DNA from 3 places in the Rossellomorea sp. NPDC071047 genome. Region 3 is predicted to be linked to each of the others. Evidence: riboswitches for the same ligand, from Rfam matches in the RefSeq annotation. Region 3 holds a riboswitch; each other region holds the start of a gene.
The links. A riboswitch is a leader RNA that binds a small molecule or an ion and turns the genes downstream of it on or off. The one in region 3 is predicted to bind thiamine pyrophosphate.
Positions count from the first base shown of each region.

Region 1 (13,557 bases), on a different contig from region 3:
TTAATATATTTTTTTTCATTAGCTCTGGATATAAGCCAGGGCTTTTTTTGTGCCCGGAATTCGTCTAATCAGTCAATTCATTCCTGAAATCTCTTCACATTCAAAAGAATGTTTGAACATTATCAGCATTTCTTCTATACTATATTCAAAAGAGTATTTGAATGTTAGAGGAGTGACGAGATGAAAGAGACGGATATATGTGAAGTAGCGTGTGTGGAAGATGAGAAGGTCAATCGCTTAAAATCAATGGTTTTATCACACAATACCTCTAAGGTAGCTGAAATCTTTAAAGCACTTTCTGATCAAACAAGAGCGAAAATTGCTTATGCACTTACGATCGAAGAAGAACTATGTGTATGCGATGTGGCAAATATTGTTGATGCTTCAACAGCGACCGCATCCCATCATTTGCGTCTATTAAAAAAGCAGGGGTTAGCCAAGTTCAGAAAAAAAGGCAAGCTCGTTTATTATTCCTTAGACGACCATCATGTGAAACAGTTAATTGAAATTGCGTTGACGCATCAAGTGGAGGTGGAGGAACGTGACTGGTAAAACCGCCCATAAGCAAACCTACCGGGTCGAAGGATTTACGTGTGCGGGTTGCGCGGCCAAGTTCGAGAAGAACGTTCAGCATCTCGATGGAGTGGTAGATGCAAAAGTGAACTTTGGAGCAGCGAAGATTACCGTTTACGGAGAATCTACGAAGGAATCGGTGGAAAAAGCAGGAGCATTTGAAGGGCTTCGCTTAACAGAAGACGGAATAAGAAAACAAGAGGAAGAAAAAGAACCTTTTTACAAGAAATATAAGCATTTACTTTTATCAGTTTTCTTTATCCTTCTTGCTTATTCCATTCCATTTACTGAAATCGATAACAATCAAATCCTTTCTACTCTTTCATTTGCAACTGCCATTGTTGTAGGAGGATTTCGCTTATTTCAAACAGGATTCAAAAACTTACTCAAATTAGAGTTCGATATGAGAACCCTAATGACGATTGCAATAATCGGTGCAGCATTTATCGGTGAGTGGGGTGAGGGAGCCATTGTCGTTCTCCTGTTCGCCATCAGTGAAGTGCTGGAGTCTTACTCCATGGATAAGGCCCGTGAGTCGATTCGTTCACTAATGGATATTGCACCACAACAAGCCCTCATCATCCGGAATGGAAAAGAGCTGCTTATTGATGCAGAGGAGATTGAGGTAGGTGACATGATGATCGTGAAGCCTGGTCAGAAGATTGCCATGGATGGTGATATTGTTGAGGGCTCGTCTTTTGTCAATCAGGCGGCGATCACAGGAGAGTCGGTCCCTGTGGAAAAGCTTCATGGTGATGCTGTATTTGCAGGAACGTTAAACGAAGAAGGGTACTTAAAGGTTAAGGTAACGAAGCGTATTGAAGACACGACTCTCGCCAAAATTATTCATTTAGTTGAGGAAGCTCAGGGAGAGAGGGCACCTTCCCAAGCTTTTGTGGATGTATTCGCTAAATATTATACACCGATTATTATGGGTATTGCTTTACTTGTGGCTATTATTCCACCGTTGCTTTTTGGAGGGGAATGGTCGACATGGGTCTATCAGGGGCTATCTGTCTTAGTGGTGGGGTGTCCATGTGCCCTGGTCATTTCCACTCCGGTGGCGATTGTAACCGCGATAGGAAACGCTGCGAAAAATGGCATTCTCATAAAAGGCGGGGTGTATTTAGAAGAATTAGGAAGATTAAAGGCCATCGCCTTTGACAAAACTGGTACACTCACAAAAGGAACACCCGAAGTGACTGATGTCATCCTAATAGGTAACGCAGAGGAAGAAGAATTGTGGATGAAGATGGCTGCACTTGAACTTCACTCCCAGCATCCACTTGCTCACGCTTTTCTGAAAAAAGCGAAAGCGCTGAACATTGAGTATCGGGATTGTGAAGTGATTGAGTTCCAATCCCATACAGGTAAAGGAATCAGTGGGCGAATTGGTGAGGATAGATACTTCCTTGGAACGGAAAGCCTTTTTGCTAATCCCCCTTCTACAGAAATTGAAAGCCTTCAAAGAGAAGGGAAAACGGTCATGGTGTTCGGAATTGCTGATAATCCATTAGCTCTTGTAGCCGTGGCCGATGAAGTGCGGGAAACAAGTCGCGAAATCATCGACAGCCTTCATCATTTGGGTATCGAGCAAACGGTGATGCTGACAGGAGATCATGAAAATACGGCCAGGTCGATTGGAAGAAAAATAGGTGTCAAAGAAATCAAAGCCGGCCTGCTGCCACAAGATAAATTAGACTTTGTCAAGCGCTATATGAACAAGTATGGAAAAGTTGCAATGGTAGGGGATGGCATTAATGACGCCCCTGCACTGGCAACCTCAAATGTAGGAATTGCCATGGGCGGGGCAGGAACCGATACAGCACTCGAAACGGCAGATATCGCGTTAATGAACGATGACCTTACAAAACTGCCATATATCATCCGTTTAAGTCGAAAAACGCTTACCATCATTAAACAGAATATCTCGTTTGCCATTGGGATCAAGCTTCTTGCATTATTACTTGTAATCCCCGGCTGGCTTACGTTATGGATCGCAATCTTTGCCGATATGGGAGCAACATTACTCGTTACGTTGAATGGTCTCAGGTTATTAAGAGTAAGAGACAGGAAGTGAGGGATGTCATGTGGGTCACGACCACAGCCATGGACACAATCAGAATAAAAAAGCATTATTAATCAGTTTCCTATTTATTTTTACCTTTATGATTGTAGAAGTCATAGGTGGAATCGTCACAAATAGTCTTGCTCTTCTCTCTGATGCGGGGCATATGCTTAGTGATGCAGCCGCCATAGGTCTTAGTTTGGCAGCTTTTTATATAGGTGAGAAGGCGTCGGATAAAGGGAAGACGTATGGGTACAAGAGATTTGAAATACTGGCTGCGTTTATTAATGGCATCACGTTGATTTTCGTTTCCCTCTATATTTTCTGGGAAGCGTATCATCGTTTCATAGATACTCCCATGGTTTCACCAGGTATGATCGTGATCGCCAGCATAGGTCTGGTTGTAAACATTATTGTCGCATGGATTTTAATGAGAGGCGATACGGAGCATAACTTGAATGTCCGGAGTGCATTTCTCCATGTGCTTGGTGATATGTTGGGGTCAGTAGGGGCCATCGCAGCCGGACTCTTGATTTATTTCTTTAATTGGAACTTGGCGGATCCTATTGCATCTGTTATTGTGGCGATTCTTATCGTGATATCCGGATGGAGAGTCACGAAAGATTCTGTACACATCTTGATGGAAGGCTCGCCAGCGAACATAGATACCGACAAAGTGAAAATGGGTATGGCCGAAATTACGGGAGTCATTGAAGTCCATGACCTTCATGTGTGGTGCATCACTTCGGAATTCACAGCCCTGAGCTGTCATGTAGTGGTGGAAAAAGAAGTGGATAGAGATATGATTCTATTAAAGGTATCCAAATTTCTTGAAGAGGAATTTGATATTCATCACTCTACCATTCAAGTTGAAGGGAAAAGTGTCACAGAGGGCCACCATCACATTTGTACGTAACAGCTCTCGCTTTCTCCTAATATTACCAATGTATAAGAAGATGTTTAGTTCCCTCCTGATGTGGGGTATATCCTCAACTGGAGGGATGAACATGTTACATCAAGAAAATAAATCACAGCAACAAAAGACACCCGAATTTAAAAAAGACTTCTACATTCAACAATTATTAAGGATTGGCGTATATAAGTATTTTGGAAAGCAGCTTTATGAGCTCTCGATGAATGAACTACAAGATGTCTATCTGGAATATTATGTTGGTGGAGATATAGCTCAATAAAAAAAGACGAACCTTTTACAAGAAAAGGATCGTCTTTTTTGTTGTTGAAAGCTTTAAGGAACATCATGCCCCATAGAGGTCTGCAGGATCTCAAACCATTGATCGTGATTTAATGTAATGGACATAGAGTCGATTGCATGTTGAATGCGTTCCTTTTTACCTGAACCGACGATGGGCATTATGTTTGCCGGGTGATTAAGTAGCCATGCATATAGAACCTCGTCAATTCCCTTTGCATTTGTTTCTTCTTGAATTTTCTTCAATGTATGTTGAAGACGAACGGCTTTCTCATCTTCACCTCTGAAGATCGCCCCGCCTGCGAGTGGTGACCAGGCCATCGGTGCGACACGCTTCTCTTGGCAAAGGTTTAACGTACCGTCTTCAAAGTTTTCTAAATGGTATGCAGATAATTCGATTTGATTGGTGATCAACGGAAAAGGTAAGTAGGATTGAAGCATATTCCATTGATGATCTTTAAAGTTGGATACTCCGAAATGACGGACCTTTCCTTCCTCTTTCAATTGAGTGAAGGCTTCAGCCACTTCTTCTCCATTCATAAATGGATCTGGCCTGTGAATCAATAATAAATCGATGTAGTCCGTTTTCAGGTTCTGCAGGGAGTTTTCAACAGAAGTCAAAATATGCTTTTTACTCGTGTTGTAATGATGTGTCTTATGTTCCGGACGATTGTCAGAAGGCAGGACGATACCGCATTTCGTCACAATCTCCATTTTTTCCCTTAAGGATGACTGAAGGTTCAGAGCTTCACCAAATAACGCTTCACATGTATACGAGCCATAAATATCTGCGTGATCAAAAGTCGTGATTCCGTTTTCAAGATTGTGCTGAATTAAAGAAAGAGTGTCTTCTTTGGATTGATTCCAGTCTGAAAGTCTCCACAACCCATGAATGATTCTTGAGAATGATAAGTCTTCCGTCATTTGTATTCTTTGCATCGATACAACCTCTTTTCATATGGTATGTAGACATTCTTTCATAGTCATACTAAAGGTATATTACTATGTTTGGAAAGGAATTAAAAATGATTGAACCTCTTCAAGATCTATTATTGAACTGGAAGGTTCATCCTTCCTCCATAGAGACGATGGAAAGTCATCCGAATGTTTATAAGGTGAGGAGTCGGGAGAAGACATTTTATTTAAAAAAGAGATTGAACTCTTCAGTGGATAAGCGCATAGAGGAGCTGCTCTTAACTTCTTTTTTGCTGGAAAAGGGAATTACTGTTGAAAGGCCGCTGTTAACTGTCTCACAACAGCCGTATGTACGACAGCATCTAGTTTTCTACTCCTTGTATCAAGCTCTGGAAGGACTACCAGTACAAGTCTATTCCTTAGCTTCTTTGAAAATGGTGGGAAACTACCTATCCCAACTCCATGACAGGCTAAGAAATTACGTCTGTAAAAACGAGGTGAAGGAGTGGGAAATCGAAACGCATATGAGAGAGTGGATAGGAGGGCAGGATTCAACATTGATAGAAAGGTTGAGTGCAGGGTTTCTTGGAAGGCTGAATGGATGGTCTTTTTCCTATAGCAAATTGCCCCATCAACTCGTCCATAGCGACTGTCATCCACGTAATATCCTCATCAAAGAAGAAAGGGTGACAGGACTCATAGATTTCGAGAGGATACGAAAGGCACCCCGCATAACAGATGTCTGTTACTTTCTCGCAGGGATGCTTAAAGACCAGGTTCTGCAGGGCGAGGGTGGGCAAGTTGAATGTATTCATGCCTTTATGGGGGGCTATCAGAGCGATGGTACTTTAACTCAAGAAGAAAAGGAACTGATGCCATTTTTAGTCATTATCTTTCTTCTTCAATACACGTTCTTTTACGATCAAAAAGGATATTCACAAGTCGTATCTACATACATCCCGTTCATTAACAGGCTGGTAAATTCCGGTGATTATGAACGGGCCTTTCAATTGTGAATTTATTTAAGAGGAAATGCTTGAATATCCACCTTTTCTGTGGCAAAGTAGGGAAGGAGATAACGTTTAATTTCATAGTACAAGTGTAGGGGGACCGGTGTGGCCGGTTGAGATTGTATCCTGACAGATACTGACCCTTTGAACCTGAACTGGCTGATACCAGCGTAGGAAACATTCTCTTAAACATTACATAATCATGTTTAACGATGCGTCCCTCGCTGAAGCTTGGGGCGCTTTTTTTGTTGTTGTGTCCTAACGTTCTTAGGTGTTTTACATTCATTCTCTAAACTGAGTGAAGAATAAGTATAAACGTTACAACTACATACAAGGATTTGAGGAGGAAACATGATGAAAAAGTGGATGTATATTATCTGTTCTGTCTTTCTTTTAACTGCTTGCAGTGGTGGAGGAAATGCATCAGAACAGAAAGAAGGTCTTAAAAAGGTTACGGTTGTACTGGACTGGACACCGAATACCAATCACACTGGATTATACGTTGCGAAAGAAAAAGGATACTTTGAAGAGCAGGGGCTGGATGTGGATATCATCTTACCCGGTGAGGCAGGGGCAGATCAACTCGTTGCCTCGGGTAAAGCTGAGTTCGGAGTCGGATATCAGGAAAGTGTCACGCAAGCAAGGGTTCAGGACGTGCCACTCGTATCTATCGCTGCGGTCATACAGCATAATACATCCGGGTTTGCTTCACCTAAGGATAAGGGTATAACGACTCCAAAGGATTTTGAAGGGAAAAGTTATGGAGGATGGGGATCACCTGTAGAAAAAGCAGTCATGACGTCGATTATGAAACAAGAAAATGCTGATGTAGAGAAAGTGGATTTTGTAAATATGGGTGATACAGATTTCTTTACTGCTGTGAAACGGGATGTTGACTTTGCTTGGATCTACTATGGATGGACAGGTATTGAAGCAGAGCTTCGTGGTGAGGATTTGAATATGATGTACGTTAAGGATTATTCTGAAAAACTGGATTATTACACCCCTGTACTGACGACGAATGAAAAGATGATTGAAAAAGACCCTGATACGGTTAAAGCTTTTTTATCAGCTTCTTCAAAAGGCTATCAGTTTGCGATCGACGATCCTGAAGGGGCCGGTAAGGTCCTATTAGATGCAGCTCCGGATCTAGATAAGGAATTAGTCATGAAGAGTCAGGAATGGCTTGCTCCTAAATACAAGGATGACGCTGACAGATGGGGAGAGCAGAAGCTGGAGGTTTGGGAAAACTATGCTTCATGGATGTATGATAATGATTTATTAGATAAGGAACTGGACAGTAAAAAAGCATTCACAAACGAATTCCTACCAAAATAAGAGGTGAACAAAATGGGGAACGCACTCGTAAGCATACAAATTATTCCGAAGACGAAAAATGGTGAAGATGTTATACCTTACGTGGATGAAGCGATCGCGATCATTGATAAATCTGGTGTCCGTTATGAAGTCCATCCATTAGAAACGACAATGGAAGGGGATCTGACTGACTTATTTAAGGTGATTGAACAAATGAATGAACGAATGATCGAAATGGGGAGCTCAAACGTCATTTCTCAAATCAAGGTTTTATATCAGCCTGCAGGGATTGAAATGAATCAATTAACGGAGAAGTATAAAGGATGAAAGCATGGCTATCAAAAGGATGGAGACCCTTCTTGGTCCTCATCCTTTTATTCATCATTTGGGAAGTCACCATTAGAGTATTTGAGGTACCTGCATGGTTAATGCCTTCACCTTCAGAGATATGGGCAGAAGGAGTCGCCTCATGGTCCACGTTTACAGGACATCTTGCATCGACCACTCTCCTTACAATCGGAGGGTTTATGATTGGATGTACGATTGGAATCGGGACAGCAGTTGGTCTGCACACTCTGCCTAAAGTAAGAGAAGCGATATATCCACTAATGATTTTGTCTCAAAATATTCCGATTATCGTTCTGGCACCTTTACTTGTTATCTGGTTTGGATTTGGACTATTGCCGAAAATCATTGTCATTACCTTGATTTGTTTCTTTCCTGTAGCGGTCTCGGCATTGGATGGATTCAGACAGACAAACTCAGAGTACATCCTTTACATGAAAATGTCGGGAGCCACAAAAGGTCAAATCTTTCGGAAGGTTGAATGGCCGCATGCACTTCCTTCCATCTTCTCAGGATTGAAAATTTCAGCTACCTATAGTGTGATGGGGGCGGTGATTTCAGAGTGGTTAGGTGCACAGAAAGGAATCGGTGTCTATATGACTCTTGCATCTTCTTCCTTCAGGACAGACAGGGTATTTGTAGCCATATTTATGATTATGCTCTTAAGCCTTGTATTCTTTGGAATCATTTTGTTATTAGAAAAAATCATGATTAAGTGGAATCGAAAGGAGGACAGGTAACATGACGACCTTATCCATACAAAATATGTCTAAATACTTTGATGGGGAGCTGATCCTCGATGAGCTTTCCATTCATGTTAAAGAAGGTGAGTTTGTCTCGATCCTTGGTCCTTCAGGAAGCGGAAAGAGCACGCTGTTTCACGTAATCGGTGGATTATTCACACCCGATTCAGGAGATATTCAATTAGATGGAAAATCGATAAATGGGCAAAGAGGGACCATCAGTTATATGCCGCAAAGTCCTTCCCTCCTGCCATGGAGAACCGTAATCGAGAATGTGATGCTTGGTCAGGAGTTACATGGGAAGAGAGATAGGAATAAAGCATTGAGCATGATTGAACGGGCGGGATTGAAGGGGTACGAGAATGCGTATCCCGATGATTTATCCGGAGGGATGAAGCAGCGGGTGGCGTTCATTCGTGCCCTTGTCAGTCCACAATCCTTTTTATGCCTGGATGAGCCTTTTTCTGCCCTGGATGAATTCACGCGGTTGGACATGCAGAAATGGCTCCTTTCCATTTGGGAGGAAGACTTGAGTTCCGTTCTATTTGTGACTCATAATATCGACGAAGCCCTGTTCCTGTCAGACCGGATCATTGTATTATCGACCCGGCCAGCCAGGGTGCAGAAGGAGTTCGAAGTACCATTTCCCCGTCCCCGCGACAAAGATATTCTCTTAACAGAGGAGTTTTTGAAATGGAAAACGGGCATTTTTGAGGAGCTTTCTCAATATGTGTAAACCTGCCTTGATTGATGCCCATATTCACTTGGATTTATATGAAGGATATGAACGTGATAAGATTCTGCAGGAACTTGAACTGTATTCTGTAGAAGCGCTCATATCTGTATCGTTCCACCTTCAATCGACCAGGACAAATTTAGATCTCTCAAGAAGAGATGCAAGAATCAAACCGGCTGCAGGGTTCCATCCTGAGCAGGAACTTCCTTCTAAAAGAGATGTTGAAGAGCTTCTGGCATTCATTAAGTTGTATCAACAGGAAATAGTGGCGATTGGAGAAGTTGGATTGCCTTATTATAGAATGAAAGAAGATCCTGATGTTAAAGTGGAGCCGTATATCGATCTGTTGGAACAGTTTTTTATTGAATCAAAGAGGGTGAACAAACCGATTATCCTTCATGCAGTGTATGAGCATGCACCGATCGTTTGTGACCTGTTAGAAAAACACTCCATAGAAAAAGCACATTTTCATTGGTTTAAGGGAGATGAAAAGACCATTGAAAGAATGAAGAAAAATGGCTATTCCATCTCCATTACCCCTGATGTCCTTTATGAGAAGGAGATACAGGAGCTTGTTAAGAAGTACCCAATCGAAGGACTTATGGTAGAAACGGACGGTCCTTGGCGTTTTGAAGGCATCTTCCAGGGAAGGATGACCCACCCCGGGATCATGCATCGGTCCATTGAAAAAATCGCCGAAATAAAACGCATCAAAGAAGCAGAAGTATATAAACAGCTGTTTAAGAATACAACTGAATTTTATGGGATTTCCTAAATCATTCTTCTCTTGCATCATTGGTGCAGGAGAAGTTTTTTTATAAACATCTTTTACCATCATATTTATCAGGGAGATAACAAAAAATGATAGTAATGACGTTTAGGAAAAAGGTGAAAAGAATGGAACTGAATGATCAATATATGCCTTATCAAGCAGGCGATGTAGTTTATGTGATTTATCGAAATCCGCATACGCAAAGTGTAGCGAACGTGCAGGAAGCTGCCGTAGTGCATGATCCGGAAAATCCGAACGAACTGGCATTATTTTTATATGAAACCTATTATCCGTTAACACATGAAATAGCCGTTTATTCTTCAGAAGCTGAAGCGGAGCAAGCCTATACTCAATCATTTGGAGACCTGTAGGAGGGATGAATCATGGTTAAACCGTTCGTGCCACAATTGGTCTACTTTGAACCGAATGCCTTGGAATATCCCCTGGGTAAAGAGCTCAAAGAAAAGTTTGAAAAAATGGATGTTGAAATCAGGTACACAACATCGCATAATCAGGTTCGTAATTTGCCAGGGGACAACCATTTTCAGAAATACCGGATTGCAAAATCCACATTAGTAGTCGGAGTGAGGAAAACGTTGAAGTTTGATACATCAAAACCGTCTGCTGAATATGCCATCCCATTTGCAACAGGATGCATGGGGCACTGCCATTATTGCTATCTGCAAACAACGATGGGGAGTAAACCATATATACGAACGTATGTGAATGTGGATGAAATATTTGAGTCGGCAGACAAGTATATAGCAGAAAGAGCTCCTGAATTCACACGCTTTGAAGCTGCTTGTACGTCAGATATCGTAGGGATCGATCATCTCACTCATACTCTAAAACGAGCCATCGAGCATTTTGGTGAATCCGAACATGGCAAGCTTCGTTTTGTGACGAAATTCCATCATGTCGACCATCTGCTTGATGCGAAGCATAATGGAAAAACCAGGTTCCGGTTCAGTATCAATGCCGATTATGTGATTAAGAATTTTGAGCCTGGTACATCTCCTCTGGATAAGCGCCTTGAGGCTGCGGGGAAGGTTGCGAGGGCTGGATATCCATTGGGATTCATTGTGGCACCAATCTATATCCATGAAGGATGGCAGGAAGGGTATAAGCAAATGTTTGAACATTTGGAAGCACATCTGCCGGAAGAAGCGAAAAAGGATTTAACCTTTGAATTCATTCAACATCGTTTCACCAAACCGGCCAAAAGAGTCATAGAGAAAAATTATCCGATGACAAAGCTTGAACTTAATGAGGAAGAACGGCGATATAAATGGGGTAAATACGGGATCGGAAAGTATATCTATCAGAAGGACGAAGAGCAGGAAATGAAAGATCATCTGTATGCCTACATGGAAAAACATTTTCCAAAAGCGAAGTTGGAGTATTTCACCTAAAAAAAGGGACTGATTACAATACAATATCAGTTGTAATCAGTCCCCTTAATGTAGTTGTGGTAAAAGATTTTCCAAATCTTTCACTCTCATGGCAATTTCATCACAAATTTCTTGATAGTGTACCCATTCTTCAATGAGTGTCGCAGAACGCTTCCTTGGATTAGGCAAATTCCAATAGATGACTTTATCTTCTAATTCAGATGGAATCTCGATCTTATCATCATATTCTGTATCCTGAATCGCAACAATAACCGAAGCATTACCAAGTTCATTCATCTCAAGACGTGTAAGTGGGAATGAGCTGATGTCAATACATAACTCTTTCATTGCTAAAACGCTGAATTCAGCACGACTCTCAGCAACACATCCGGCACTTTTGAATGACCAATCTGACACATCAAGCTTCTCGGCCCACCCTTCAGCTATCAAGCTGCGCTGTTGACTACTTGAAAGAAAATAGACTGTTTTATTCATATTTGGTATGTTCCTTTCTATTTTCATGCTGTTATTACTATTTACCCAATCACTCAGTGTTTAATCATAAAATGTAAAAAAGAAAAGTTTGGAAGTTGTTCTGTAGTCAAATAGAATCATTCAACTCCCACATATTGTGTGGGGTGTGAAGTGAAACATAGTAAAAATGTTTTAATTCACCATTAATCTTCTTCAATTATTAAAAAAATCAGTATAATAGGAAAAGGAGAATGAAGAAGCAGCGAAAAAAACGGATGGGAAGGCAGTTCAGGAAGAGATGATAGAAAAATTAAAAAAATAGTTTTGCTAAAAGTAATTAAGGGTAAACATCTTTTAATTATTTTGTATTCAATAGGGGAGGTACATCTATGAAATTTAATTTAACAACTAAGATTATTATTGCCTTAATACTAGGGGCGATTGTGGGATTACTGCTTAATATTTTTGCTAAAGATATATTTGATATATTAGATCCTTATCTATTTACTCCGTTAGGGAAGATATTCCTTAACCTAATCAGCATGCTTGTTGTACCAATTGTGTTTCTATCCATCGTTCTTGGATCTGCAGGTCTGGGTGACCCTAAGAAACTGGGGAGAATAGGGTTGAAGACTATTGTATTCTTCTTAATGACTACCTGCATAGCCATCGTAATCGGTTTATCTCTGGCTTATGTCATAGATCCCGGTTTGGTGGAGGGAATCGATAAAACACAATCAGAAGGTTTTGAAACGGAAGATGCTCCTCCTGTTGGAGAGACCCTCATGAACATTATTCCAAAAAATCCACTAACGGCGATGACAGAGGGAAATATGCTGCAAATCATTGCATTTGCCATCTTTATTGGGTTTGGATTAACAGCTTTAGGGGATAAAACAAAAGGAATATTAAAGCTGGTTGAACAAGGTAATGACCTGATGATGTACCTTGTGACACTTGTGATGAAATTCGCTCCATACGGAACATTCGGATTAATCGCTTCAGCAATAGGAAGCCAGGGTTTCAGTGCATTGAAGGCGATGTGGCTTTACTTTGTAGTCGTTCTTGCTGCATTGATCATTCACGCCATCGTAACCTATGGTGGAACGATTCTCCTTCTGGCAAAAAAGAATCCGCTTTGGTTCTTCAAAAATTTCAGTCCTGCGATGAGCGTAGGATTCAGTACATCAAGCAGTAACGCGACTCTTCCCATCTCTATGGATGTTGCCCAACAGCGTTTAGGCGTATCGAAATCAGTAAGCTCCTTCGTTCAACCATTGGGAGCTACCATCAACATGGATGGTACTGCGATCATGCAGGGGGTTGCAACCGTCTTTATCGCTCAGGTATATGGTGTTGATTTATCAATGGAACAACTGATTACGGTCGTACTTACGGCTGTCTTAGCCAGTATTGGTACAGCAGGGGTTCCTGGAGTCGGATTGATCCTTCTTGCGATGGTATTAAGCAGTGTAAACCTGCCGGTAGAAGGAATTGGATTAATTCTGGGGATTGACCGCCTGCTTGATATGGCAAGGACTTCCATCAATATCTCGGGAGATGCAGCGTGTGCTCTGTTTGTATCAGAATCCGAGAAGAAACGTACAATTAAGGAACAAAGAGGAGAGGCGTAATTTAATCATATATTAAATCGAGTCTATGGCGTGTAAAGGCGATAGACTCGATTTTTTTTATCATTTTATTTCGTGGTATCTTTCTAATGCCCGTTCCCTAGCGGCTTTATGGTCCACGATCGGATAGGGATAATGCTTTCCCAGGATGACCCCCGCATCTTTCAGAATGTCCACGGAAGCATCTGATGGTTTGTGGATATGTTTATTGGGAACATCTTTTAATTCAGGAACCCACTTCCGGATATAGGTGCCTTCTTTATCGAATTTTTCACTTTGAAGGGTTGGATTGAAGATTCGGAAGTAGGGGGCTGAATCAAAGCCGGAGCCTGCGATCCACTGCCATCCCATTGAATTATTGGCGAGGTCTGC
Region 1 covers NZ_JBNNJT010000005.1:75,088-88,644, forward strand. Annotated here, with positions in the region: gene ACQKFO_RS16985 (hypothetical protein) at 1-4, shown strand, start outside; gene ACQKFO_RS16990 (ArsR/SmtB family transcription factor) at 181-552, shown strand; gene ACQKFO_RS16995 (heavy metal translocating P-type ATPase) at 542-2,653, shown strand; gene ACQKFO_RS17000 (cation diffusion facilitator family transporter) at 2,664-3,557, shown strand; gene ACQKFO_RS17005 (Fur-regulated basic protein FbpA) at 3,649-3,834, shown strand; gene ACQKFO_RS17010 (aldo/keto reductase) at 3,888-4,790, opposite strand; gene ACQKFO_RS17015 (phosphotransferase enzyme family protein) at 4,856-5,782, shown strand; TPP riboswitch at 5,860-5,970, shown strand; gene ACQKFO_RS17020 (ABC transporter substrate-binding protein) at 6,131-7,114, shown strand; gene ACQKFO_RS17025 (thiamine-binding protein) at 7,127-7,420, shown strand; gene ACQKFO_RS17030 (ABC transporter permease) at 7,417-8,178, shown strand; gene ACQKFO_RS17035 (ABC transporter ATP-binding protein) at 8,180-8,917, shown strand; gene ACQKFO_RS17040 (TatD family hydrolase) at 8,910-9,692, shown strand; gene ACQKFO_RS17045 (transcriptional regulator SplA domain-containing protein) at 9,815-10,060, shown strand; gene splB (spore photoproduct lyase) at 10,073-11,101, shown strand; gene ACQKFO_RS17055 (phosphatase) at 11,147-11,575, opposite strand; gene ACQKFO_RS17060 (dicarboxylate/amino acid:cation symporter) at 11,944-13,188, shown strand; gene ACQKFO_RS17065 (cryptochrome/photolyase family protein) at 13,249-13,557, opposite strand, start outside.
Region 1: linked by a shared signal. The riboswitch ahead of ACQKFO_RS17020 (ABC transporter substrate-binding protein) and the one ahead of tenA (thiaminase II) in region 3 are both predicted to bind thiamine pyrophosphate.

Region 2 (4,535 bases), on a different contig from region 3:
ATGACTCTCTGATTGAGCTTTACGATATCATTCTTCAATTTGAGTACATGACAAAGAGGTTCATCGATAGATGTTTGATCCATTTTCCACAAACTCCTTCGATTTTTCTTCCAATCCTTTTTCTATTTCCATTTGAGCTTCATCAAAGCTTTTCTCCTTCATACCCCTTATATCATGTGATATTCTCATTGAACAAAATTTCGGTCCGCACATGGAACAAAAATGGGCCGTTTTTGCCCCTTCTGCAGGAAGTGTTTCATCATGATACTCCCTTGCACGTTCCGGGTCCAGGGATAAATTAAATTGGTCATTCCATCTAAATTCAAATCGAGCCTTAGAAACGGCATTATCTCTTACTTGTGCCCCTGGATGCCCTTTCGCTAAATCCGCTGCATGTGCTGCTATTTTATAAGCAATGACACCCTCTCTCACATCATCTTTATTCGGTAATCCCAGATGCTCTTTCGGTGTTACATAGCACAGCATGGCTGTTCCAAACCAACCGATCATGGCAGCCCCGATGGCGGAAGTAATGTGATCATACCCGGGTGCAATATCTGTCGTTAATGGCCCCAGGGTATAAAAAGGAGCTTCATGACAGATTTCCATTTGCTTATCGACATTCTCTTTAATCATGTGCATCGGTACATGACCAGGGCCTTCAATCATCACCTGTACATCATGCTTCCAAGCAATTTGGGTTAGCTCGCCTAATGTTTCAAGCTCGGCAAACTGTGCTTCATCATTCGCATCCGCAATTGATCCGGGCCTTAAACCATCTCCTAAGGAAACGGAGATATCATAGGCTTTTAAAATCTTACATATATCTTCAAAATGTGAATAAAGAAAGTTCTCTTTATGATGGGCAAGACACCATTGTGCCATGATTGAACCTCCACGGGAAACAATGCCTGTTGTACGATCAGCCGTCAGATGAATATACCGCAATAATACACCTGCATGGATGGTGAAATAGTCGACACCCTGCTCCGCCTGTTCAATCAATGTATCCCTGTACACATCCCATGTAAGATTCTCAGCAATTCCATTTACTTTTTCAAGTGCTTGATAGATCGGTACCGTACCAACAGGGACAGGGGAGTTCCGAATGACCCACTCCCTTGTTGTATGAATGTTCTTACCTGTTGATAAGTCCATTATGGTATCGGCACCCCAACGAGTTGCCCACGTCATTTTCTCCACTTCTTCTTCAACGGAAGATGATACGGCAGAGTTTCCGATATTCGCGTTTATTTTCACATGAAAGTGGCGACCGATGATCATCGGTTCACATTCAGGATGATTGATATTAGCAGGAATGATGGCCCTGCCACTTGCTACTTCTTCTCTTACAAATGAAGGATCAACATTTTCCCGGATAGCGATGAACTCCATTTCCGGTGTAATGATCCCTTTTTTCGCATAGTGCATTTGTGTCACATTGCGACCCATTTTTGCCCGCATCGGGGTACGTTTGATAGGAGGGAACGACTCTACGTTTGTACGAGGACCGTCTCCTTTATAGCCGTTATCTTCCGGTTCGATTTCACGTCCCGGGTAAGCCGTGACATCCTGACGTTCCTGGATCCACTCTGTGCGAACGGAAGGTAATCCTTTATTAATATCGACTTGGTAACGCTCATCAGTATAAGGTCCGCTTGTATCGTATACACGAACCGGTTCATTCTCTTCCACGCCCAAGGTAAGATTCGTCCTACTCAGTTCAATTTCTCTCATCGGTACATGTATGTCTGGCCTTGACCCTCCGACATATACTTTTTTACTGTTTTCAAATTGGGATTTTAATTCGATTGCCACTTAACTTCTCCTCCTTTTGATTGGATCTTAGAAGTTACTGCGTCAGGCATCCCCCTTTACCATAAGAAGGAAATGAAGACACAAAAAAGGGTCCTGAATAGTCAGAACCCGAAATGTCAAAAAGTAGTAAGCGCCTCAAAATACAAATAAACGCTTCCGTACTACTTCCCTACGCTGGTATCATCCAGATCAGGTTCAAAGGGTCAAAGAACTTATGCGTTCTTCTCTCAGTCCAAGCAATGTATCGGACTCCCCTAGTAGAAATATTGATAGTATTCTATTGTATTACATACTATTTTTACCATAATTCATTCTTTTTTCAAATAGTAGTATAGTAACAAATCAAGTTAGGATATGATTACATGTTTGATTTCCATTACCTTTTCAGAGTCTATCCCTAAGTCATAGCTCCCATTATGCCGGACACCGGATCCTACATGATATTCTCTTGCTTTTAGCTTGCTGTGTATTCCGCCTATATTTTCCACAGTTATACCTGAACCCGGCATGATAATGGGACCACCAATTTTCTCAATTTCCCTCATTTCACCAATCGTATCCAATCCCTTACTCACTTCAGATTTTCCGCCTGATGTGAGAATTCGATCAACGTTTAAGCCTGAGTGGAATATTCCTTTACATAAGGCTACTGGATCATCTGACTGGTCGATAGCGCGGTGAAAAGTAATCGATTGACCCTTCGCACTTTGTACGATCTCTTTTAAAGCGTGGGAATCAAGCTTACCTCCATGTGATAATGCGCCAAAAACGATGCCACAGCCTCCCAGTTCAACTATAGTCCTAACTTGTTCGGCCATGGTATGCAATTCATCAGACTGATACGAGAAAGATGTACTATGTAATCGGATCATAATCTGAACAGGAATCGAAACAGTCTTTAATACTTTTTCTATCACATGAAAATCAGGAGTTAATCCTCCCTCATGTATGGCAGACACCAATTCAAGTCGATCTGCTCCGGATGCTTCTGCAACTTTGGCATCCTCCTCATTCAAGACTATGACTTCCAGTTTGCTCATGTTGAATTCTCCTAACGTAATGATGTTACGTATACTTTATCATAATGGCCTGAAGAGGGTAGAGCTTTAGATGAAAAAGACAATGATTCCCCATTCAAATCACTGTCTTCTCCAAACGAACATCCTACTCTATTCAGAAAACAATTCCGGATACACCGTTTCAGCTGTTAGCTCAACAGCTTCACCGATACGCGGTCCCGGTCTTGACATAATGTCTGAATCCAGGAAATGAACCTGATCATTTTTCACTGCATTTACATCCTTCCAGCTTTCCCGGGACTTGATTTCAGCTGTCGGCTCGTCGACATACCCCACTGTCGTCAAGATCATATTGGGATTCCGTTTAATGATTTCTTCTTCGCCTACTTTCACCCAGCCTTTTTGGTCTACAAAAATATTCTCCACCCCGGCCGTTTCCAGTATTTCCTGCTGAAACGTTTCTGCTCCTGCTGTATAAATATCAGGGGAGGGACTGATTTCAAAATATACTTGTTCTTTTTCCTTTAGCGTGCTCACTTTTTCTTTCACAACTGAAATCTGTTTCTTGATGCCATCCACCAATTCGTTCCCCTTCTTTTCTTCTCCCATTACCGTTGAAATTTGTTCAATATCCCCATAAACATCTTCAAAGGTTTGGGCAGATTGAATGACGAATACGTTTAATCCCGCCTCTTCAAGCTGCTTCACTCCGGCATCATCTCCAGTGGTATAAGCAATGACAACTTCAGGCTTTAGTGCAATGACCTCTTCAGCATTGACCGTCATGGAATCCGACACTCTTTTAATCTCCTTCGCTTCTTCAGGATAGTTGTCGAATTCAGTTGCCCCGATTACCTTATCTCCTGCTCCTATGGCAAAGAGAATCTCTGTGTTACTCGGCTGTAAGGAAATAACGGTTTCCGGCACTTTCTCAAAGCTAATCTCTTCTCCCCTGTCATCTGTCACAGTATAAGGCTCATCTTCATGCTTGACTTCCTTTGTGGATGTTACTTCTCCCCCATTGCTGCACCCTGCGAAAACAACCAGGATGGTTGATAATAGTAAACTGTTTAACCATGACTTTTTCATATTTCATCTTCCCCGCTTCTCTATTTTTTGTCTCTATACGATTTACTCACAAAAGGAATTTCTTCAATCCCTTCACATTTATTCACATAAACGGCCATAACAAACAGAACATTTGCCAGTAAATGGGCATATTTAAATAAAATGTTCTCCACTTTCATCTCAGTACTGACTTTATGTAAGGCACGGACGGACTTTTTTGCTTCACTGCGGCAGGTATGAAGCACGCATGCAGCTGTCGAGCCCTGTGGAAGGACAAAGGTTTGGATACGTTCCTCTACTTCCAACACATAACGATCGTACATTTGGCTCAATTTATTCAAGTCCTCTTCCTGGATGGCCGTCATTCCCCGCACCGAGCCGTTGAGATGGTACGCCATCTCAGCTAAATACAGTAAATCGTCATGCACTTTCGGTAAGTGCTCCGTCAATGATGACGCGAGTCCGATTTTAGTCGACAATGAATCGGTCCGGATCTCAAAATCTACCGTTGAAACAGATTCACGCATATAGGGATAACATAAGTATCGGAAATCCTTAGCCATATGTAAGTTCCTCCTTTCTGAATGATGTTTGTGAAGCACCTATCGTATCTTCCGGGAGGATAAATAA
Region 2 covers NZ_JBNNJT010000006.1:329,446-333,980, forward strand. Annotated here, with positions in the region: gene ACQKFO_RS20050 (hypothetical protein) at 1-83, opposite strand, end outside; gene thiC (phosphomethylpyrimidine synthase ThiC) at 61-1,818, opposite strand; TPP riboswitch at 1,968-2,084, opposite strand; gene ACQKFO_RS20060 (copper homeostasis protein CutC) at 2,166-2,858, opposite strand; gene ACQKFO_RS20065 (ABC transporter substrate-binding protein) at 2,988-3,926, opposite strand; gene ACQKFO_RS20070 (hypothetical protein) at 3,947-4,468, opposite strand.
Region 2: linked by a shared signal. The riboswitch ahead of thiC (phosphomethylpyrimidine synthase ThiC) and the one ahead of tenA (thiaminase II) in region 3 are both predicted to bind thiamine pyrophosphate.

Region 3 (13,557 bases):
ATCCCTTTTGCTCCGGTTCCCGTAATCTCACATACGTGTTCAGGTGTAATGCCTCCTATGGCAATAGTGGGAATCGGGACGGATTGAACCACTTTTTCTAAGCTTGCCAAGCCTCTGCCAGGCATACTACGCTTTGAAGAGGTAGAATAGATATTTCCATATAGCAGGTAATCCGCTCTGCTAATCATTGCCTGTTGTGCTTCTTCAATGGAATGTACAGAAGCACCAATCTGTAAGGAAGGAAAGGCACTCTTCACTAAGCTGATATCAGCACTTTGATGGCCTAGCTGCACCCCTCTTACATTCTTCATAAAGGCAATGTCTGCCCGATCATTGACACATAATTTTGTTAAGGGAACTCCTGCTGCTACTAGTCGATCAACTGCCATAGCCATTTCTTTCCCCGTCCACTGCTTTTCGCGAAGATGGAGCATGTCGAGATACGGATAAATGGATTTCGAAATTTTCACGAATTCTTCCACTGAATGTTTTCCCGTTGAAATCACATGTAATTGCTTTCTCGTTTCAATTCCCATAGCGAACATCCCCCGTCGGAAAAATAGGTATATGGGTAGAAAAATAATAACTGAGCACAATCATGAAGAGAATGCTCACAAAAAAGTATCCATCATATTTCGAAAAGGTCACTTTGTAGAAATAGGTTCGTTGCCGACTTCCTTCAAACCCCTTTGTTTCCATGGCTACTGCAATTCTGTGGGCTCTTCTGATGCTCTGGGCAAGCAGGGGAATGGAATACGATTTCACTTTATGGAATACGTGCTTTATTCCTTTTTGTTCTTCAACTCCCCTGACTCTCATGGCGTTTCGTATCGTGAAGAATTCTTCAATCATAATGGGGATTAATCTGAATCCGGCCATAAAACTATACGCATACTTTGGTTTTAATCCCAGTTGCTGCATGAGGGAGTAGAAAAGCTTCACAGGTCTCGTTGTAAGGGCAAATAATAATCCCAATATAGCGAATACAATGGTACGCAACCCTACATGGATCCCCCGATAAAAACTCTCTTCGGTAATGTGGATCAATCCAAATTTCATCCATGTTGTTTCACCTTTCCCAAATAAAATCATAGATGAAGCTGTAGAAATGAAAACAAGGAAAAAGGGTAGGATCATTAAACTGACGGTTCTATAGGAATAACCTGAGAACACCCATAACAGGAGAAAAAAGAGAAAGCTTAAATATAACAACCAGTTAAGATAATGAACAAAAAGCAGGAATACAAAAAGCCCGATCAAGGTCATTAGCTTGAAGCTGGGATTGATTTGATGAAGCCAGGTTTCTCTATGCTCGAGTTCCATATTCATATTGCTTTACTACCTGCAATCTCATTATGGAAATCCTTGGTGAGACGCCCATTTTCAATGACCCATACTCTGGATGCAAAGTGAGTGATGATATTTTCATCATGTGTCACCATCAGAATGGTGGATCCTTCTTTTTGATAGTCTTGTAGCATCTCAAGTAACGCAAACGTATTTTGTGAATCCTGGCCAAAGGTAGGTTCGTCCAATAATAGAATATCTTTATTCCTGACAAGTGACGCTGCGACGCTTAACCTGCGCTTTTGCCCCATGGATAAATGATAGGGATGATGATGATTGTATGGATCAAGCTTGAATCGCTTCAATAGTGCATGCACCTTTTCCTCCAATCTTCCTTCATCCACTTTCCCCCGACGAAAGGTATACGCAACTTCATCAAACACACTGTGTGTCACAAACTGAAACTCGGGATTTTGAAAAACAAACGTACATTCATCTGGAACATTCTTTCCTTTTACTTGTCTTCCATATAATTCATACGTCCCGGTCGTTTCGATGAATTTCATGAGACTGTGGAGTAATGTTGATTTCCCTGCTCCATTCTTTCCGGTGATTGCAATCCATTCACCTCTAAAACAGACGGCATTTTGAAGATGGATCTTCTCCTCTTTTTGTACATACCCTTTGAAGTTCTCTAGCTTTAGATTCTTTTTTCCAAACGGGGCAACCTTCTCCGGAGGGTGGGATGAAAGATAATCTTTCCACGCCTCCGGATACCATACCCCTACTGATTTCAATGTTTCCTTGAAATGTGATAAAATGTGAGCCTTTGGACCATCAGCCACTATCCTTCCATTCACATCGAATAGAATAATACGATCAATGATCTCCAATACGTTAGTCAACTTATGCTCAACGATAAGTAACGTTTTATCTTTACATGCCGTCTTCACTGTTTCCCATACAGATTTGGTGCTTTCTTCGTCTAACATGGCTGTAGGCTCATCCAGAAATAGTGTTTGGGGATGGAGCGCAAGAGCAGAAGCAATGGCCAATTTTTGCTTCATCCCCCCTGATAGAGAGGAGATTTTTGTATGTGAATACGTCAGACTTAAATTCACTTTCTCTAACAGATCGTTAATTATCTCTCGCATTTCGTCTCTTGGTATCTGCTTGTTCTCCAAAACAAAGGCAATTTCCTCATCTACATAGGGCATACAAAATTGAGCGTCCGGATCTTGAAAGACATATCCGAAGGATTCAGGACGCTCAATCGAGTCCGCTTTCATCGGCACATCTATCGAATGGGGTATCACACCGGATAAAACCTGGAGGAGTGTGGATTTTCCACAACCAGATGGCCCCAGTAGCAATACCTTTTCCCCGTCTTCTATCGAAAGGCTTATGTCTTTAAACATCAGTTTCTCTGAACCGGAAAATGTAAGGCGCAGATTTTCAATATGCATCGTCTTTCCCTCCTTTACTGGTTCAGGGCATCATAATCTTTTTGGTCCGCACGTCTGACCAAACTGGTTACCCCCGTTTTCTCCAGAGCCTTAACGAGATAAAAGGCTCCGATGCCTGCTATCACGATGGATCCTATTAATCTGGCACCAATAAAAAGTGATAAATTCCACAGAACCAGGTCTCCCATGTACCCTTTAGCATAGTCCATCAGAATTGAGCCAATTGCTGAGCCCACAGCTGCTGTACAAATGATGATGACATCATAACGCTTATAGCGGGTGATAAGGAAAATCAACTCTGCAAACAAACCTTGAATCAGACCGAATAGGAGTACCTCGAGGCCCCATTCACTTCCCATGAGAAATTCCCCTGAAGATGCTGCAATCTCTGCCAGAAGTGCGACGCCAGGTTTCCGAATGATTAAAAAAGCCACGGTTGCCGCCATGAACCACATCCCATAGATCAATTGATCAGCATGCAATCCAAATGGCTTTAAAAAGTTGTACACCGGTCCCCATAGCTTATATATAATTCCAAAACCTATGGAGATCACGACCGTTACTAAAATGTCCGTCAGCTTTAAATTAGACATGTATTGTACCTTCTTTACCTAGAGATGTCTGAAACGGCCACTTCTCAAGTGTGTATGCCATCTCCCAAAACTGTAATTCATAAATGCTGCTCAAAATGAAATTCTCTTTCATTCTTTCCTTATCTGTTTGCGTCATCGTTTCAGCCAATCCATCCAATCGCTGAATCTGTTCTTCCACTAACTCCCGAAACCATTCTCCACCATAAGCTGCGATCCACTCCTGATAAATACCTTCCTTGGGTGTACATAATTTCAAGTGCTCACCGATCTCATAATACAACCAGTAACAGGGGAGTATGGCCGCAAGAACATCTGCCAGTCCTCCATATTGTGCGGATCGATACATATGCGACGTATAGGCATAAGCCGTAGGAGCGGGCTTGAACAGCCGTTTTTCTTCTTCCGTAATCCCTAAACGGTTTGAGAAATTCTCATGGAGTGAAAGCTCCGCTTCATTTGTCCCCACAGCGTGTGCTGCCATTCTCGATGTAGTATGTAAGTCTGTTGCTTTGGCCGCACCAAGTGCCTGCACCTTTGAAAAGTGTGAGAGGTAATAGGCATCCTGCAGAATGTAGTACCTGAAGTTTTCAAGGGGAAGGGTTCCATCCCCGATACCTTTTACGAAAGGATGGTGAAAACTCGCTTCCCAAATTTCCTTCACTTCGTTTCTTAAGTACGCTGTAAATGACATAGTATCTTTCTCCTTTTCCAGACGACCCGAAATGGGCAATAAAAAAAGCCACTTTCATTATGCATACCGCATACAGAAAGTGGCTTGAGATCAGTTTGATAGAATTCAATTCTATGTGACCGTCAAACACCACTTCCCTACGCTGGTCTCAACCAGATCAGGTTCAAAGGGTCTTAAAGTCACACTTTAATCTCAGCCTTTTAGAAGGCACCCCTAGTGGATCGTCTTATGAAATTTTGTATTCGATGTTATCGTACCATGATTCTTTTACTTGTCAACAGCAAAAAGAAAACCTTTCATCATTTTCCCATTGGCCCTTTCTATACAAAACCAATCATAGCAACGGATACCTCCTATGAAAAATTAAATGGAATTCATTCCGATTAAAGATCTTGTAAAGGAAAATCAAGTGACTGTTAGAACCGTATAAATATACAACCAATAGAGTAGAGTAAAACAAAATCCACCTTAAAGCAGGGACGGACCTCCAACATGGAGGTCCGTCCCTGCCCATCATTTAAACCATCCTTTTTCTTTTGATTGAGTGATGGCTTCGATTCGATTTTTCACTTCAAGCTTGTCGAGTATGGTTGAGATGTAGTTTCGGACGGTACCCGTTTTGAGGCTAAGCTCATCGGCTATCTCCTTCGTGTTTTTCCCGTCAGCAACCAGCTCCAACACTTCTTTTTCACGGTCAGTCAGGGGGTTCTCTTCACTATACACATCGTCCATGAGCTCTGGTGCATAAATACGTTTCCCCTCCATGACAAGACGAATGGAGTTCGCCAGTTCTTCACTCGGGCTATCCTTTAACAAATAACCCTTCACGCCTCCTTTTAATGCACGTTGGAAATAACCGGACCTGGCAAAGGTTGTCAGGATAATCACTTTGCAATTTTCGCCTTTTAATTCCTCTGCTGCTTCAAGACCGGTTTTTTTGGGCATTTCAATATCCATGATACAAATATCCGGCTGCAGCTCGTGGACGAGGGCAATGGCTTCTTCTCCATTGCCTGCCTTTCCAACCACTTCCATATCATCCTCTAAACTAAGTAACGAGCCTAAGGCACCTAATAACATTCTTTGGTCTTCTGCAATAACAATTCGAATCATTCCATTCCCTCCCTGTCTGTTTGCTTGATTACTTTCGGTACTCTCATAATCAATGTGGTCCCATTCTCTGAAAAAACGTCTAAGCTCCCATTAACAAATTCTAACCGTTCTCTCATCCCGATTAAGCCGCTGCCTTTAGACTGAGTGTAATCTCCCTGAATCCCCATACCATCGTCCTTCACTATGATGGTCATCTCTTTATCCGACTCTTCTATGATTAGCTCACAGTAAGAAGCCATGCTGTGTTTGACAACATTCGTAACGGCTTCTTTTAGGCACATGCTCAAGATATTTTCCAGAAAGAGTGATGTCTGGGGCAGCATGACCTGATCATCCATGACGAAATCAATTTCCGCTGCCTTTAATAGCTGTTTAATCCGGACGATTTCGTCTTTTAGTCGAATTCCCCTCATTTGAGATACCATTGTCCTAACTTCACTTAAAGCCGTTCGTGCGGTTTGCTGAACATCCTTTAATTCGCTTCTGGCCTGCTCTGGATCTTTGTACACCAATTTTCTGGCCAGATCGCTTTTCAGGCCGATAAGAGAAAGCTTTTGACCCAGAGTATCGTGTAGATCACGGGCAATCCTCTGGCGTTCCTCCTGCTTGACCAGGTCTGAAATACGTTTATTAGCATCTTCCAACTGATCTTCGAGCTGCACCTGTTTATTTCGGTTATAAATATTAAACGGCAACAGAATGACACTTATCCATATGATCAGAATAAAAGGAAATTGAGATAAAAATAATTCATCCTGTATAACAAAATTATAATTGATCGATGCCGTCGTTAACACCAAGTGAATGATGTATAGGGTTAAAAACGCCACCCGATTTTTTATATTCCCATTATAGTAGGCAATGTAAAAAGCAAAATAGATGAAATTAAATTGAATGGTCATGGTAATGGATATCGCGATTAAAATCGATGTCCATAAATAAACCGGCCAATCTCTTGAAATAAAAGCAAATCGTAAAGAAATAAAGAACATGATGGTCAAGGAAATCCCTACAACTATTTCAATTGTAGAGGAGGACTGAAAGATAAAATAAAATGGCAGGATGCTGATGATGCTCCATATGTACGGGGAAATTCCGGAACCTTTTTGAATATTGATTAACTTTTTCGGCATTTGCACAATAAAATAACCTCTTTTACTTTCAGTTTTTTTAACTATGTAACTTATAGTATGACATAAATTATACCCATTTTCATACAAACGGTATAAGAATCCCCCCGCCGAATAGACAAGAAAATCGTATGAAATTCATCATTAACAAATACTAATATTTCCGATTCTGAATCGCCTTTTGCTTCTGCATGATTTCATAGGATTTATGGATAATATCTGTTAAAACATCACCTTTGTAAACTCTTCCAATTTTCGTGTTTTGCTGATAGTATTCAACGATTTCATCCAGTTTCTCTGATGTTTCCTTATTAACCCTTACATTAAGTTGCATTCTTCCTTGATCTGACAAGGTTCGCCCTCCTCCCCTATCTACCTGTTATCATCTGCTAGCACTTTGTTATCACTAGTATAACAGATACTATCAATCATATATACCGACAAATGACATGAAAAACTCGTTTCATTTTAAAAAAGCCAGAGCGTCAATCCGCCCAGGCTTTCCGTTTAATATTATTTGGTTTCAATCGAGATTTGTACTGGTTCGATATCCATCTTCACATTGAGATATGAGTAATCATCTTTGTTTCCATCTTTATACCCCCAAAAGCCTTCCGATTGATCTCCTTTTTTGAAAGTCAGTTCAAATCCTTCATCATTAGAAAAACTATAGCTTTTCACTACATCCTGTCCAAAGTTATCAAGAAGGCTATAGCTTAAATAATTTGCAAGTGAAGGGTGCGGAGTTAATACTCCTGTATGGGGAGCAGCAATATATTCGTAGTATTCATAGTCTTTTGTTGAAACTTTATGATTACTGATCGCATATTCCTTCGTGTTTAAATTTAATTGATCCCCTGAGGTAATCCATGATAAGTGTACATTTTTATACGTATGCGATGTTTGTGATAGATCTGACTGACTCAAATCTACTACAGAAACGCCGCCTCTACCTTTTACCTCAATGGTTTTCGCTTCGTTATCCACTATCATCGCTGTATCTTCATCAATCCCATACGAGAATTCATTTTCTTCTCCATGCTCAGCAGTGGTTGCAATTAAACGTCCCAATCGTGCTTTTTTATCAAAGTGCTGATCCACGATACCGTACGGGAAGAATCCTAATCCTTTTTCAAGATATCCAGGTCCGCCTTCTTGTTGAGACATGCCGTCATACGTATCAGTGAAGCCTTTTGATAGAGTGTCATAGCTTCCACCACCTGCAATCATCACATCGCTCATGATTGCAGCTCCTGCACTTGTACCGCCAAGAACAGCTCCATTACGATAGATCTCCCAAATATTTTCAAGAGCTAATGATTGAGTTCCATCTTGGTTGAACAATGTTTCGGTGATATCCGTTTGATCTCCACCTACAAACCAAATGGCATCGTACTCCAGTATACTTTCTGCTATATCCGAATTGTTTTTATTATTCATCCAGTTAGACTCATCTTCTTCCGTCCCTTTAAAATCATGGTTTGATAGAGGAAGAATGTCGACATTTTCTTGGGGTACACCGAAAGATGACAAATCCTCTTTAAATGCATGTGAAGACTTTAAACTGGAACTCGCAGCAGGGATAATCCCGATCTTCCCATTTTCCCCTGCCCGATTGATAAATTCGCTGTACACTTCTTCATTACTACTTCCCAAAGCTCCTCCAACGATTACCAGGCTACCCTTTGTTTCAGGATCAAAAGAACTTTCAGGTACTTCTAATGAGGAAGAAGTAAAGTCATGTGAAAGCTGATCTTTCTTATGAAAATGAACGGATACAGGTGAGACATTCATTTCCACATGCAATAGGGAGTATGAGTCCTTTTGACCATCCTGATAACCCCAATATCCGTTTGTTTCATCTGTCTGCTTAAACTCCAGCTCAAAGCCATTTCCTTCACTATCGTAAATATAACTATTAATCTTACTTACCGCCTCATTGTCCACCAGGGAATACGACAGGTAATGTGGCAATGTTCCATAAGATGATAGAACTCCGGTAGCCGATAGGGGTCTAAAGTTATAATATTCATAGTCTCTTGTTTCAACCTTATCCTCGCTCATGTGAAATTCTTTCGTTTTCACATTGAGCACATCACCAGGAGAAATATAACTGAGATCAATGTTCTTTATTTCTTTTCCTGTTAAAGTAGATTGAGATACATCCACTACCGTAATATTACTTCTGCCTAAAACTGAAATCGTTTGTTTTTCATTGTTTACCACCATCGCTGTGTCTTCATCAATTCCATAGGCAAGATGTTTTTTATTCGTTTCGTAGCGGATGGCTGCTGCCGCAAGTCTACCCAGACGTGATCTTTCATTAAAATGTTGATCTACAATTCCCCATTGAAAGAATCCAAGCCCTTTTTCAATATAGACAGGTGCATATTCTTCATCCAGATTGGATAAGTCTTCCGTAATAAACTCTTGACGAAGCCCTCCTAAACTATCACCGCCTGTAATCATCACATCACTCATGATGGCTGCTCCTGCACTTGTCCCACCAAGAACGGCACCTTTGCGGTAAACCTTCCAAATTTCATCTAAGGCTTTCGTGTTTTTTCCATTGCCCTTTACTAATGTGTCTGTGATCTTTAGTTGATCTCCACCGACAAACCAAATACCTGTCAACTTTTTGATTTTTTTTGTTATTTCTTTCTTTTGAGCGTTATCTTTCCATTCGCTTTCGTCTTCTTCTGTCCCTGAGAAATCATGAGAAGATAGCGGAAGGATTTCAATAGCCGATTCTGCTAATCCATAGGAAATCAAATCTTCCTTAAATTGATTTGATGACTTCAGAGAGCCTGAAGCAGAAGGGATGATTCCTATTTTCGCTTTCTTTTTACCCCCTGATAGTTTAATGAATTCTTCATAAACAGCCGAGTTGCTGCTGCCTAAAGCTCCTCCGACAATCAATAGACTCCCTTTGATGCTGTTTTCGTTTTTCTTGGCAAATGCACTGGAAGTTGCCATGCTGCTTATAACTGCAAATACAGTTATAACAATGAATAGTTTCTTCGCTTTATCCCAATAACCATTCATCAACATTTCTCCCTTCTATTAATCTATTTTCAATTAATTATTATGCAATTTCCATGCCAACACTGAAATCTCTGAATTATCAGTCACGCAAGAAGGAAAGGGTTAAAATGGGATGTTTATGGTGAGGAAATAAATGAACCAATAACAAAAAAACCTCTACATTCGTTTGGTTTCGAATGTAGAGGGTGCAGCTTATATCGATTACCTGATATTTTCCTCACAATATGATAGAAGGAGACTTTCTTCATCTTCTTCTAATTCAAAGTCAAGATACGCCTCAGTATTTCTTTCTACAATGGTCGACTGGACGATCCTGGAACCGTTCTCGTCGCGAACAAAAATGACCTTTATGTAAATACCCTGTTCTCTGTAAAGCTCATCATCCTCAGGTACTTCAATATCAAGAATGACTTCATATCGATCTCCATTTAGAATACCGGTAGGATCTTTCAGTTCCTCGGCACTATGACTGGTAATGTTCATTTATCTAACTTCCTTTCAATGTGAAACAAGTTTCTTTCATCATCCTATTATACACCTAAATCGATGGATTTTAAAAACGTATTCCTTTAATCAGCTTAACAAGTAAATGAATGGGCTTGGTCCCCAAACTTCGTTATAATAGTAGCAGATATGAAGTTTAAGGAGAGAATGACAATGAATTCTAAAGAGATGCAAGAAAAAATCATTGAAAACTATCAAAAGGACGAGCATATGATGATTCTTGTGTTTGCCCAGTGGTGTGTGAATCACGATCTTGACCCTGCAGCCCTTTATCAGAAAGCCTACCCCACTCAAGGGGAAAATCCTGCATTATTGCAAGGGATTGACTTAACGGTCTCTAAAGATGAGTCTGAAGAAATTCCCGACACGACTTTACTGGGTGTCCTCTCCCTATTCGGAAATGATGACTTGGCTCATGTCGTCACAGAAGAAATCAGCAAGCGCCCTGGTAATAAATGATGATAGTAAGAGGGACGGACCTACACAAGGTGCGCCCCTCTTACCTTTTTCACATGAAATCAAAGTAGTAACGAATGATGTGAAAGAATATGGGAGATGTGTAGGCTAAACTGTCGACACGATTTAGGTAACTTTCTTTTAATGAAGCAACTTTTTCTTGATCACCGATCAGGAGATCACGTTTCAAAACAGAAATCGTCAAGCTTCCAAAAAAACCAGTGATGCTGATAATCATGCCCGATAGGATTCCAAATTTCATATCTAGAGGAGTTAAAAAAGGATAAATAAAATAGGACACGCCCGTCGTCACCAACACAGCAGCCAAAAAGCCTTCCCATGTAATGGTTGGATTAGAGGTCGGTACTACCTTCCGCTTCCCGATGTATATCGATACAACATACTGAACAATATCGCTCACCTGAGTCAGCACAACTAAAAAAAGCACTAGATTCGCACCAATTGTTGGATTAGCAACCTGGTAATAAGCAAGGTGACTTAACCCGAAAACCATCAGCATCAGCCCCCATTGAGTCGAGCTGACAGAGCGAAGGAACCCCAATGTCCCCTTCCCCAATAATCGAGGCAGAGGTAATAACAAAAACACATAAACTGGAATAAACACAATGAACATTCCATACCATCCAATATAAATCCAATAAAACTGAATGGGGATCGATAAGTAAGCCCACAGGAAAATCCTTCGATCCGCTTTTCTCGTTTTCATCATAGAAAAATACTCTTTAAGCGAAAAAAAGCAGAGAATCATCAAGGAGAACATGGATACGATCGGATTAAACAGGGTAGCTAAACAAAAGACAACAAACATCCCCCACCAGGTTTTAACCCGTAACGAAAGTCGCGAGAAATCTCTTCCTCTTTGATTACTCTTAATCTGTAAAAATAGGACGGTCACAACGACCAATCCGATAAAAATAACAAATAAAGTCCAAATGGCTGATTCCATCATCATTCTCCCCCTAATTTAAATGACTATATTTCAATCGGTAAAATTACTGTATAATTAAGGATATGGGAATTTCTACTACTTTAAAAGAGGGAATGAGCTATGCAGGGTAAATATATATATATTTTACTGACAGACACGGGAACTTTGTTCACCAAATCCATCAAGAAATATACAAAAGCACCTTACAATCATGCCTCAATCTCCTTTGACCGGGACTTAAACGAACTATACAGTTTCGGGCGGAAACATCCAAACAACCCGATTAGCGGAGGATTTGTGAAAGAGGATATATTTCATGGAACCTACAGCAAATATCCCAGTACCACATGTGTTATTTATCAATTAGAAGTTACGGAACGGGATATAGTAAAAATGAGGCGGGTTTTAAATGTGTTTAAGAGGAGTCGCACTAAATTTCTCTATAATTTATTAGGGGTTTTCGGGGTATCATTGAATGAACCTGTTGAATTCAGTAACTCGTACTTCTGTTCTCAATTTGTGGCAGAGATTCTTCAACGCTCAGGAATCAAATTGTGGAATAAACTTCCTGCATTAATTACACCAGAAGATTTCAGAAATCATCAACATTTGAAGCTGGTTTATGAAGGAATATTAATAAACTACGAACCAATCAAACGAAAAAGAGCAAAATAATCCCCCTCGATCATGAATACGAGGGGGATTTTTTCTTTAAGCCTCATCCACCTTTTGAAGAAGTTGAAAAAGGAAATCGTATATGAGCTCGTAAGAAGCAAGCATTGTCAGTCCTTCATGAAAATCAGGGAGATCGTTTAAAGTAATGTTTAAATCCCATAATCCATCCTCACCATTAAACAATAAGTCATAAGATGATTGGCCTTTAAGGGTATCTTCCAAGTAATGCTCAATTTGACTGCGATATTTTTTTTGAAGCTTCAACCCCAGCATCGCATCATATGTTCCAAACACGTCATCCACTTCTATCGAGACAGCCTCCACTCCAATCACGTCAAACCAGTCCAATTCCAGGAAGACAAACTCGTTTTTATGTTTTTTTAGGTAGGTGATCGGCTGATCGAGGAACATGAAAGTTTCTTGTGCGATAAGTTCTTCCGTTTCCTTCACGCAACGCTCGATATAAGCTTCTTCAAATTTTGAACCGGATTCCCGTGTCGCTATCTTGTCAGCATCCAGTAATCCATGCTTTAGTGCATATTCTTTTTCCTGTGGAAATAAAGCAACGCTACCATTCGATTCTTCGATATACTGCAGCAATCTCTTTCTTAACATCCTTTACCCTCCGCAAATGTAATTTCTCTACTTCTTTTATGCACTACTCTAACTCTAAGTATACAGGACAGTGATCACTTCCGAGTATTTCAGAGTGGATCTCTGCAGTCTTTATAGCAGGTGCTAAACGGTTTGACACAATAAAGTAGTCAATTCTCCACCCAATATTCCGTTCACGGACATTACTCATATAGGACCACCAACTAAAGGCATCATCCTTTGTTGGATGGATATACCGAAAGCTATCGACAAACCCTCCCTGCAGAAGCATGGTCATTTTCCCGCGCTCTTCATCTGTAAAGCCTGAATTCCCCCGATTTGATTTGTCATTTTTCAAATCTATTTCGGTATGTGCGACATTCAGGTCCCCACATAGAACAACAGGTTTATGTTGATCCAAATCAAGAAGATACTCCCGTAAGGCATCCTCCCACTCCAGACGTTCACCGATCCTCGACAGATCCCTTTTGGAATTCGGGGTATAAACATTCACCAAATAAAAAGAATCAAACTCACATGTAATGATCCTTCCCTCAGGCTCTATATGGTCATCATTGATACCATATGAGACAGCCAGTGGTTCCTTTTTAGTGAAAACGGACGTCCCTGAATATCCCTTTCGCATCGCATAGTTCCAATATTGATGGTATCCCTCTAATTCCAATGAGATTTGCCCTTCTTGAAGCTTTGTTTCCTGAAGGCAAAAAATATCTGCGTCCATATGTTCAAAGTAATCCAAAAATCCTTTTTTTACACACGCTCTAATTCCATTTACATTCCACGATACTAATTTCATATTAATCTATTTAACTCCTTTACTCATAGCAATACCCTTTATTATCCTACCATAAAACCACTTATAGACATTCATTATACTGATATAATATAGTTTTTCACCCGTTATTATTCTGATATACTTTCGGATCTCCAATGATATTTTTGCACAATAAAAACCATGCCTACGCATGGTTTTATCGTTTATTTTTTCGATTACTAGATTGAGAGGAAGATTTTTTTCCTGTTTTTCTCTCTT
Region 3 covers NZ_JBNNJT010000001.1:784,396-797,952, reverse strand. Annotated here, with positions in the region: gene ACQKFO_RS04190 (thiamine phosphate synthase) at 1-536, opposite strand, end outside; gene ACQKFO_RS04185 (energy-coupling factor transporter transmembrane component T family protein) at 526-1,329, opposite strand; gene ACQKFO_RS04180 (ABC transporter ATP-binding protein) at 1,326-2,753, opposite strand; gene ACQKFO_RS04175 (ECF transporter S component) at 2,768-3,346, opposite strand; gene tenA (thiaminase II) at 3,339-4,037, opposite strand; TPP riboswitch at 4,155-4,262, opposite strand; gene ACQKFO_RS04165 (response regulator transcription factor) at 4,551-5,150, opposite strand; gene ACQKFO_RS04160 (sensor histidine kinase) at 5,147-6,283, opposite strand; gene ACQKFO_RS04155 (hypothetical protein) at 6,435-6,632, opposite strand; gene ACQKFO_RS04150 (cyanophycinase) at 6,794-9,325, opposite strand; gene ACQKFO_RS04145 (DUF6509 family protein) at 9,527-9,808, opposite strand; gene ACQKFO_RS04140 (hypothetical protein) at 9,983-10,288, shown strand; gene ACQKFO_RS04135 (phosphatidate cytidylyltransferase) at 10,338-11,114, opposite strand; gene ACQKFO_RS04130 (hypothetical protein) at 11,355-11,909, shown strand; gene ACQKFO_RS04125 (branched-chain amino acid aminotransferase) at 11,946-12,524, opposite strand; gene ACQKFO_RS04120 (exodeoxyribonuclease III) at 12,568-13,320, opposite strand; gene ACQKFO_RS04115 (DEAD/DEAH box helicase) at 13,496-13,557, opposite strand, start outside.